DNA from 3 places in the Kitasatospora sp. NPDC058170 genome. Region 2 is predicted to be linked to each of the others. Evidence: riboswitches for the same ligand, from Rfam matches in the RefSeq annotation. Region 2 holds a riboswitch; each other region holds the start of a gene.

Region 1 (3,268 bases), on a different contig from region 2:
AGGTGACGCGAAAGCGAAGACGGCCCCAACCTGGGGGGCCGTCTTCGCCTGCGGGCGCGGTGGTCAGCGCCGGCCGCGGGTCAGCGCAGTGAGCGCCAGGGTGGCCAGGGCGGGCACCAGGAAGCCGAACAGCGAGGCCGAGGTCCACTCCTGCGGCGTGAAGTGCAGCGCCTCCTGGACGGAGGTCCAGAAGTCCGTCCACCAGCCGGCGATCGCGGTCGGCGCGATCAGCTGGTACACCGCGAAGCCGAGCGCCCACGGCAGCAGCATCATCCAGCGGGACGGCGCGTCGTCGGCCAGGTTCCAGCCGCGCCGGCCGGCGCCGAGGAAGTAGTCCACCGCCAGCACCGCGAACATCGGCACGAACACCGAGCCGATCAGGCCCAGGAAGGCGTAGTACGAGTCGGTGAACTCGGTGATCTGCAGTGCCAGCACGGTGATCAGCAGGCCGGTGCCGCCGGTCAGCACCCGGCGGTCCACCTTCGGCAGCAGGTTGTGGACCGACATCGCCGTCGAGTACACGTTGGCGAAGGACTGGTCGGTCTCGCGCAGCACCAGCACCAGCAGGAAGGCCCAGCCGGCCCAGACGCCCAGGAAGGAGTCGAAGATCCGGGTCGCGTCGCCGCCGGACTGCAGCAGCGCGAAGAGGCCGAGCACGTAGCACCAGATCTGGGCGACGGTGTAGCCGGAGAAGCTGCCCCAGAACGCGGCGCGCGGGGTGCGCGAGTGCCGGGTGTAGTCGGCGGCCAGCGGCACGAAGGAGATCGAGACGGCGATCATCGCGTCGGTGGCCTTCAGGAAGCCGTGCCAGTTGCCCGCGCCCGGGTCGGGCACGCCCTGGCGGCCCAGCTGGACGGTGAAGTACACCATCGCGACCGCCACCGCTCCGGCCACGAAGCGGCGCAGCACGGCGATCGCGCCCAGCGGCCAGATGGTCAGCGCGGTGGTCACCGCGCCCGCCAGCACGACGAAGAGCCAGCGGTAGCCCTCGGTGTGGGCGACGGTCTGCGCGCCCATCGCGATCACCAGCAGCTCGTACACGCCCCAGCCGATGCACTGGACGATGTTCAGCACCGTCGGCACGTACGAGAGGCGGGTCCCGAACAGTCCGCGCAGGTTGGCCATCGCGGGAGCGCCGGTACGGGCGCCGATCAGCGCGGCCACGCCGAGCATCGCGGTACCGACCACCGTGCCAACCACGATCGCGGTCACGGCGGCGGCCAGGGACAGCTCGCTGCCCGGGGCGCCCAGCACGGTGGCGGCGGTGGTGAAGCCGATCAGGCTGACGCCGAGGTTCATCCAGAGCGCGAAGTGGTCCCGGAAGCGGAGCGTGCGCGGCGGCTCGGTGTCCAGCACCAGCGGGGCCTCGACCCGGGCCCCGGCCTGCTCGGGCCGGTCCAGCACCGCGGTCGAGGTCGCGGCGGGTGCGCCGGCCGTGGAACCGGGCGCGCGGCCGTCGGCGTCCGAGTGAACGGCCGTGGACGGTTCGGGGAAATCCTTGGACGCGGACGCGCCCGAAGAAGAGGATGGCGAAGCAGGCGGCATGGCCGATACTCCCTACGCCGGCATTACCCGGACAGGTTCCGGCGGTCTGCGCCCCCTCGACGATCCGTCCACGGATTCCGTGACGTACCGTCGACCAGCGCACTCTCAGCCTGGTCGGTCCAAGCTCCCGCGTGTCAGTTTGGAGCGACAGGCTAACCGGCGGGGCGGTGAACGCCAAGGCCAGACGGCCTGCGGTCCGCATCGCGGGACGTCAGGGGTGTCCGTCGTGGACGGAGTGAACGGCGCGCCGGGGGGCGTGCGCCGGTCCGTCCGGGGCCCGCTCGTGGGTCTGCTCGTCGGTCTGCCCGCGGGGCTGTTCCGGTGGCCTCACCGGTGCCCCGGGCCGGTCTGCCGGGCAGGTCGCCGGGCAGCTCGCCGGGCAGGTCTGTCGGGGCGGGCTAAGGATTCTTATGAGTTCTTCAGAGGGGTCCTTACGGCAATCGAATCGGGTGTGCGAAAAACTATGGTTCTTGGTCCTGTCAGCTATGGAGGTCGTCCGTGAGCACCGAGCGCGAGGTTGGGTCCACCGGGCCGCAGGGGGAGCAGCCCTCCGGCGGCCAGGGGGTGGCGGGCCCTGCTCATGACGGTCCGGCGCAGCAGGCCGCGTCCGTCGCCCCCGCCCCCGGGGCGGCGCCCGTGGCCGACCAGCCGGTGACCGGGACCGCCCCGGCGGCCGCTCCCGAGGCCCCCGTCGCCGGCGGGTTCACGCCGACGCTGGCGTTCAGCAAGGTCAGTGCCCCGGAGCCGGTCGAGGCCCCGGTCACCCAGGCGCCCCCGGTGGCCCCGGTCGGGTCCGGGTACATCGACGCGCCGCCGCCCGTCCTGCCGCCGGCCCCGGCCGCGCCCGTCGCCCCGGCGCCGGTCGCACCGGTCGCGCCCGCGGTGCACGCGGTGCACGAGACCAACCCGTACGCGACGCCCGCCGCCCCGCTCGCGGCCGCGCCGCACGACCCGTACGGCCCCCCGCCCGCCCCCGGAGCGCAGGCCGCCCCGGGAGTGCCCGGGGCGCACCCCCAGCACCCCTTCGGCGCGGGCCAGCCGCTCGGCGGCTGGGGCCTGCACGACTCCACGGCCGGCGGCGCGGCCGGCGCCGGTACGCCCGGCGGCCCCGGCTACCCGGGCGGCCCGCTCGGCTACCCGGCTGAGTACCCCGGTGCGCCCGGCCCGGGCGGCCCCGGCGGCCCGAGCCGCAAGCGCGGCGGCCTGGTCGCCCTGATCGCCGCTGTCGCCCTGGTCGCCGGTGTGGCCGGCGGCGCGGTCGGCGTCGCCGTCGCGGACCGCAACGACCGCAGCGTCAGCGCCGCGGACGACCACCGCAGCACCACCGTCCAGGCCAACAACCCGCAGAAGAGCGAGCCCGTCCCCGGCTCCGTCGCGGGCATCGCGCAGAAGGCGCTGCCGAGCGTCGTCACCATCAAGGCGCAGGGCAACGGCGAGTCCGGCACCGGCACCGGGTTCGTCTTCGACACCCAGGGCCACATCCTGACCAACAACCACGTGGTCGCGCCCGCGTCCAACGGCGGCAAACTGACCGTCAAGTTCGCCGACGGCAGCACCTACGGCGCCTCCGTGCTGGGCCGCGCCGAGGGGTACGACGTCGCCGTCGTCAAGCTCGACGACACGCCGAAGGGCAAGCTCACCCCGCTCCCGCTGGCCGACTCCGACAAGGTCAACGTCGGCGATGCCACCATCGCCATCGGTGCCCCGTACGGCCTGGAGTCCA
Region 2 (3,268 bases):
ACCCCGCCGGCCAGCGCCGCGTCGAGGAACTGCGCGAGGTCGCCCTGCTCGCGACGGGCGTCGGTGCACAGGTAGAGCCGGGCGTCGGCGAGCCGCCGGCGCAGGGTGTCCGCCGCCATCAGATCAGCATCGCCTGGGCGCGGCGCTTCACCTCGGTGCCGCGGTTCTCCTGCAGTGCCTGGATCGGGCTGCCGGGCAGCGACGGGTCCTCGGTGAAGAGCCACTCCAGGATCTCCACGTCGTTGTACCCGCAGTCGCGCAGCACCGTCAGGGTGCCGGACAGGTGCTTGACCAGCCCGGTGCCGTCGATGAACGCGGCCGGTACCTGGAGCGACCTGTTCGGGCCGCGCCGGACGGCGATCAGCCCGCCGCTCTTGACCAGGTCGCGCACCTCGGTGACCCGCACCCCCCACTGCTCCGAGATGTCGGGCAGGTACATCCACTCGGTGACCAGGGATTCAATCTTGCTTTCGATCTCACTCACGCCACCAGACTGCCACCTCCGCGGCCCGCCGCGCACCAAACGCCCGTCCGCGCTACCCCGCGACGGCCGACTTCAGGGGCACGGCGGGGTCCGCCGCCCGGGCCGCGTCCAGTGCCGTGCCGCGCTCGATCAGCCGCCGCCCCTGGGTCAGATCGCGCGGGCGGTCCACCGTGAGCAGGGCCCGCAGCGCGCCGTCGCGCAGCCAGAGCACCGCCCAGGTCGGGTCCTGCGGGGAGCCGCGGTGGACGAGCTCGTCGCCCTCGCCGTGCCGTCCGGCGTACTGCACCATCCGGCCGAACTGCTCCGACCAGAAGTACGGCACCGGGTCGTACGGCGCGTGCGCGCCGAGCACGGAGGCGGCGGCCGCCTCTCCCGACTGCAGCGCGTGGTCCCAGTGCTGGACGGTCAGCCGGGCGCCGGAGCGCGCCGAGGGGTAGCTGACGCAGTCCCCCGCCGCGAAGACCCCGGGCAGGCCGGTGCGCAGCCGCTCGTCCACCAGGACGGCCCCGGCGGCGTCCAGCGCGACCCCGGAGCCGGCCAGCCAGCCGGTCGCCGGGCGGGCGCCGATCCCGACCACCACCTCGTCGGCGGGCAGGTGCGAGCCGTCCGCCAGCAGGACCGCGCCGGGCTCCACGGCCGCGACGCCGACGCCGCAGCGCAGCGCGACCCCGGCCTCGGCGTACCAGGCGGCCATCGCCCGGCCGATCTCGACGGGCAGTGCGGCGGGGACGGGCGCCGGGCCCGCCTCGACCACGGTGACCTCGCAGCCGGCCGCCCGGGCGGCGGTGGCCACCTCGGCGCCGATCCAGCCCGCGCCGACCAGCACCAGGCGCAGGCCGGGCCGGAGCAGGGCGCGCAGGGCCAGCGCGTCGTCCAGGGTGTGCAGCACATGGGCGCGCTCGGCGCCGGGCAGGGCCCGCGGGGCGGCCCCGGTGGCGATCACCAGGGCGTCGTACGGCAGGTCGCCGTCGTCGGTGTGCAGCATGCCGGGGGTGTGCGGCGTGCCGGGGGTGAGGCCGGTGGCGCGGCGGCCGGTGAGCAGCTCGACGCCCAGCTGCGGGAGGTCGATGTCGAGCGTGGTGGCGTCGGCCTTGCGGAGCAGCACCTCCTTGGAGAGCGGCGGCCGGTCGTACGGCGCGTGCGGCTCCTCGCCGACCAGGACGATCCGCCCCTGCCAGCCGCCCCGCCGCAACCCCGCCGCGCACTGCGCCCCGGCCAGCCCGGCACCGACGACGACCACCCGATCCGTCCCGCTCAGCTCTCCCACGCCGTCACTGTACCCAGCCGCCCCGGACGCCCGGGGCGGCCCCCGGACGGGCCCGGGGCGGGCGCTGTCCACCCCTCGTACGCGCCTTCGGCGGCGGCAACCCCCGGAGTTAAGGTGGGGGCACCATCACGGGAGCCCGGCGAACCGGGCTGAGAGGCGGGCTGGCACGGCCCGCGACCGTCCGAACCTGATCCGGGTCATTCCGGCGAAGGGAGAGAGCGACTTTGACACGCTTGGCACCGGGTACCCACGCCGACGTCCTGGTGATCGGCGGGGGCGTCATCGGCCTCGCCGTCGCCTGGCGGGCGGCACAGCGCGGGCTGCGGGTCGTCGTGGTCGACCTGGACCCCGGCGGCGGCGCCGCCCGGGTCGCGGCGGGCATGCTCGCACCGGTCACCGAACTCCAGTACGGCGAGGAGCCGCTGCTGCGCCTCGGAATGGCCTCCAACGAGCGGTACGCCGCCTTCGCGGCCGAGCTCACCGAGGCGAGCGGCGGCGAGGACACCGGTTACCGCCGGTGCGGCACCATCGCCGTCGCCCTCGACTCCGACGACCGCGAGGAGCTCCGCGAGCTGCACGCCTTCCACCGGCGGCTCGGCCTGGACTCGCACTGGCTGACCGGCCGTGAGGCCCGCAAGCTCGAACCCATGCTGGCCCCCGGGGTCCGCGGCGGCCTGCACGTCACCGACGACCACCAGGTGGACGGCCGCCGGCTGCTCACCGCTCTGCTGCTGGCCGGCGAGGCCGCGGGCGTCGTCGTCCGGCGTGCCGAGGCGGTCGAGCTGCTGGTCGCGGGCGACCGGGCGGTCGGTGCCCGGCTGTCCACCGGCGAGAGCGTCACCGCCGACCAGGTCGTGCTCGCCGCCGGCCCCCGCAGCCATCTGCTGCCCGGTCTGCCCGAGGGCGTGCTGCCCGCGATCCGCCCGGTCAAGGGCCAGATCCTGCGGCTGCGCGTCCCCGCGCCCTACCGGCCGTTCCTCTCCCGCAACGTCCGCGCGGTGGTGCGCGGCCAGCACCTCTACCTGGTGCCGCGCGAGGACGGCGAGCTGGTGATCGGCGCGACCAGCGAGGAGCAGGGCTACGACACCACCGTCACCGCCGGCGGGGTGTACGAGCTGCTGCGCGACGCCCACGAGCTGGTCCCCGGCATCACCGAGCTGCCGCTGGTGGAGACCTGCGCCGGCCTGCGCCCGGGCTCGCCGGACAACGCGCCGCTGCTCGGTCCGACCGCACTGCCCGGCCTGGTCGCCGCCACCGGGCACTACCGCAACGGCGTCCTGCTCACCCCGGTGACGGGCGACCTGGTCGCCGAGTACCTGGCCACCGGCACGACGCCCGAGCTCGCCGAACCGTTCTCCCCCACCCGCTTCACCACGAAGGTCCCCGCATGAGCGAGATCGAACTCACCGTCAACGGCGAGCCCCGCCAGGTGCCCGCCACGACCACCCTCGCCGAGGTGGTGGCCGCCCTCAGCCAGGCCAACTCCGGCGTCGCCGCCGCGCTCAACGAGGCCGTGG
Region 3 (3,268 bases), on a different contig from region 2:
TCGCGCATGACGGCGGCGGCGTGCGGGGCGGCGAGGTTCTGGATGTACCCCGTCGGGTCGATGATCTCCTGGATCTGCAGCGAGTCGATGATCAGGCCGAGCTTCTCCATCTCGGAGCCCGACGCGGCACGGGTCTCCCCGGTCAGCCGCTCGCGGTCGCGGATCATGTCCTCGACCGTCAACCCGCCGACGATGGACCGCAGATGACCGGCGAAGACGTTGTGGACCCGGTGGCCCATCATCTGCTGCTGGTCGAGGAAGCGGCGGGCCGCGTTGGCGATCGACACGGTGTCGTCGCCCACCTTGAAGATCACAACTCCCTTGACGTGCACCGGGATCCCCTGCGACGTCACGCACTCGACGTCCAGGTCCGCCTCGTTCAGGTCGAGGGAGAGCTTGCGCACCACCTGCACGCCCGGGGTGACGAGCGTGCCCCGGCCGGTGACGACCCGGAAGCCCAGGCCCTCGCCGACCCCCTCGGCGCGGTGCCGGGAGCCGGAGATGATCAGGGCCTCGTTGGGTTCGGCGACCCGCCACATGAGTTTGAAGAGAACGATCAGGATGACGATGGAGGCGACGACCGCCCCCGCGATGCCGATCAGCATCGGCGAATTCCCCCTTCAGGGCACACCGGTTCCGTGGCTGCGCTCTGTTGCAGGATGGCGCGGAACGCGGTGGCAGCAGGATTCTGCGCCTGTTGTGGATCAGTGGGAAGGACTTTTCGTCCCGACTTCGCTCCAGGACCGTCAAGACCGCGTCAAGGCTGCGTCAGGAGACCGGCAGGAGGGTGGCGGACGGCTGGTGACAGGACACGGTGTCAGCCCAGCGCGTGGGCGACGTAGACCGTGCGCGGCGGCTGGTACTCCACCACGACCACCGGGGTGCCGAGCGGCAGCACCTCGCCGGGCACGGCCGGGTACGCGAGGAACGCCTCCGTGCCCTGCCGCTCGCGGACGTGCACCAGCACCTCGCCGACCAGACCCGGACCGATCCTTCCGGTCACCCGACCGGTAGCCCCCACCATGCCGCCAGTGTGTCAGCCCTTCCCACTGGCTGGAACCCGTCTGGACCAGCGGCGATCCGCTCGCTACGGTGTTGGACGTCATGCGCAGGCAACACCGCCTGCGGACACGGGAGCTCGGAGCACCGGGCTGAGAGGGCGCTGAACGGCACGTCGGTGTACGTGCCAACCGCTGCGTCGACCGCAGGAACCTGACCGGGTAATGCCGGCGTAGGGAGTAGTAGGTCTGATGACCGCTTTTGAAGGACAGCCGCAGTCTGCCCGGACGTCCGCCGTCGGCAGCACCGCCAACAGCACCGCCGGCAGCAATGCCAGCAGCACCGCCACCGGCTACCCGACCCCGGCCTGGCGCAAGGCCTACCGCGAGGGGTCCCGCCCCGACCTCGCCGTCCCGTACCGCGAGGTCGTGCTCACCAACGGCCGGACCGTCCCCCTGTACGACACCTCCGGGCCCTACACCGACCCGGCGTACGAACCCGACGTGCGGCGCGGCCTGCCCGCGCTGCGCGACGCCTGGATCCGCCAGCGCGGCGACGTCGAGGAGTACGACGGCCGCGAGGCCCGCCCCGAGGACGACGGGATCAAGCACACCTCGCCGCGCGGGGGGAACCTGAGGAACCTGGACGCGGTCTTCCCCGGCCGGCCGCGCCGCCCGCTGCGGGGGCGCGGCGGCGCGGCCGTCACCCAGCTCGCGTACGCCAAGCGCGGGACCGTGACGCCGGAGATGGAGTTCGTGGCCCTGCGCGAGGGCCTGGCCCCGGAGTTCGTCCGCGCCGAGGTGGCCCGCGGCCGGGCCGTCATCCCGGTCAACGTGAACCACCCCGAGGTGGAGCCGGCCATCATCGGCACCAACTTCCTGGTGAAGATCAACGCCAACATCGGCAACTCCGCCGTCACCTCCTCGATCGAGGAGGAGGTGGAGAAGATGACCTGGGCCACCCGCTGGGGTGCCGACACCGTCATGGACCTCTCCACCGGCCGCAACATCCACACCACCCGCGAGTGGATCCTGCGCAACTCCCCCGTGCCGATCGGCACCGTGCCGCTCTACCAGGCACTGGAGAAGGTCGACGGCCGGGCCGAGGACCTGAGCTGGGAGGTCTACCGCGACACCGTCATCGAGCAGTGCGAGCAGGGCGTCGACTACATGACCGTCCACGCCGGCGTGCTGCTGCGCTACGTGCCGCTGACCGCCCGCCGCAAGACCGGCATCGTCTCACGGGGCGGCTCGATCATGGCCGCCTGGTGCCTGGCGCACCACCAGGAGAACTTCCTCTACACCAACTTCGAGGAGCTCTGCGACATCCTCGCCGCCTACGACGTCACCTTCTCGCTCGGTGACGGCCTGCGGCCCGGCTCCATCGCCGACGCCAACGACGAGGCGCAGTTCGCCGAGCTGCAGACTCTGGGCGAGCTGGGCCGGATCGCCCGCGAGCGCGACGTCCAGGTGATGATCGAGGGCCCGGGTCACGTCCCGATGCACAAGATCAAGGAGAACATGGATCTCCAGAAGGAGATCTGCGACGAGGCGCCGTTCTACACGCTCGGCCCGCTCACCACGGACGTCGCCCCCGGCTACGACCACATCACCTCGGGCATCGGCGCCGCGATGATCGCCTGGTGGGGCACCGCGATGCTCTGCTACGTCACGCCCAAGGAGCACCTGGGGCTGCCCAACCGGGACGACGTGAAGACCGGCGTCATCACCTACAAGATCGCCGCGCACGCCGCCGACCTGGCCAAGGGCCACCCCGGCGCCCAGGAGTGGGACGACGCTCTCTCCGACGCCCGCTTCGAGTTCCGCTGGGAGGACCAGTTCAACCTGGCCCTCGACCCGGAGACCGCGCGCTCCTTCCACGACGAGACCCTCCCCGCGGAGCCCGCCAAGACGGCCCACTTCTGCTCGATGTGCGGCCCGAAGTTCTGCTCGATGAAGATCTCCCAGCAGATCCGCGACGAGCACGGCGACGGCTCCAGCGCGGTCGCCTCCGGCTTCGACGCCGAGGCGCTGGCCGGCATGCAGGCCAAGTCCGAGGAGTTCGCCGCCCAGGGCAACCGGGTCTACCTCCCGCTGGCCGACTGACCTCGCACCGCAGACCGCGCCGCACCGGGAAGCGGAGGGGGCTTCCCGGCGCGGCGCTGCGGGCGCCCGCAGCGCCGCGCGGGTGCCGCTGTGCGTTGGCCGTCAACCGGTAGCGTGGTGGAGGGCCGCACTCCTGGAGGACAGATGAACCCTGACCATCTCGC

The links. A riboswitch is a leader RNA that binds a small molecule or an ion and turns the genes downstream of it on or off. The one in region 2 is predicted to bind thiamine pyrophosphate.
Region 1: another riboswitch for thiamine pyrophosphate. It lies ahead of ACFVVX_RS21390 (purine-cytosine permease family protein); the one in region 2 lies ahead of thiO (glycine oxidase ThiO).
Region 3: another riboswitch for thiamine pyrophosphate. It lies ahead of thiC (phosphomethylpyrimidine synthase ThiC); the one in region 2 lies ahead of thiO (glycine oxidase ThiO).

What each region holds. Positions count from the first base shown of each region.
Region 1 is NZ_JBHVUV010000018.1:145,487-148,754, forward strand. Features, by position in the region: gene ACFVVX_RS21390 (purine-cytosine permease family protein) at 64-1,545, opposite strand; TPP riboswitch at 1,538-1,686, opposite strand; gene ACFVVX_RS21395 (S1C family serine protease) at 2,044-3,268, shown strand, end outside.
Region 2 is NZ_JBHVUV010000001.1:496,890-500,157, reverse strand. Features, by position in the region: gene thiE (thiamine phosphate synthase) at 1-119, opposite strand, end outside; gene ACFVVX_RS02280 (Rv2175c family DNA-binding protein) at 119-484, opposite strand; gene ACFVVX_RS02275 (NAD(P)/FAD-dependent oxidoreductase) at 537-1,751, opposite strand; TPP riboswitch at 1,870-1,982, shown strand; gene thiO (glycine oxidase ThiO) at 1,985-3,142, shown strand; gene thiS (sulfur carrier protein ThiS) at 3,139-3,268, shown strand, end outside.
Region 3 is NZ_JBHVUV010000002.1:286,562-289,829, reverse strand. Features, by position in the region: gene ACFVVX_RS04230 (SPFH domain-containing protein) at 1-605, opposite strand, end outside; gene ACFVVX_RS04225 (hypothetical protein) at 818-1,024, opposite strand; TPP riboswitch at 1,121-1,255, shown strand; gene thiC (phosphomethylpyrimidine synthase ThiC) at 1,251-3,104, shown strand; gene ACFVVX_RS04215 (Uma2 family endonuclease) at 3,249-3,268, shown strand, end outside.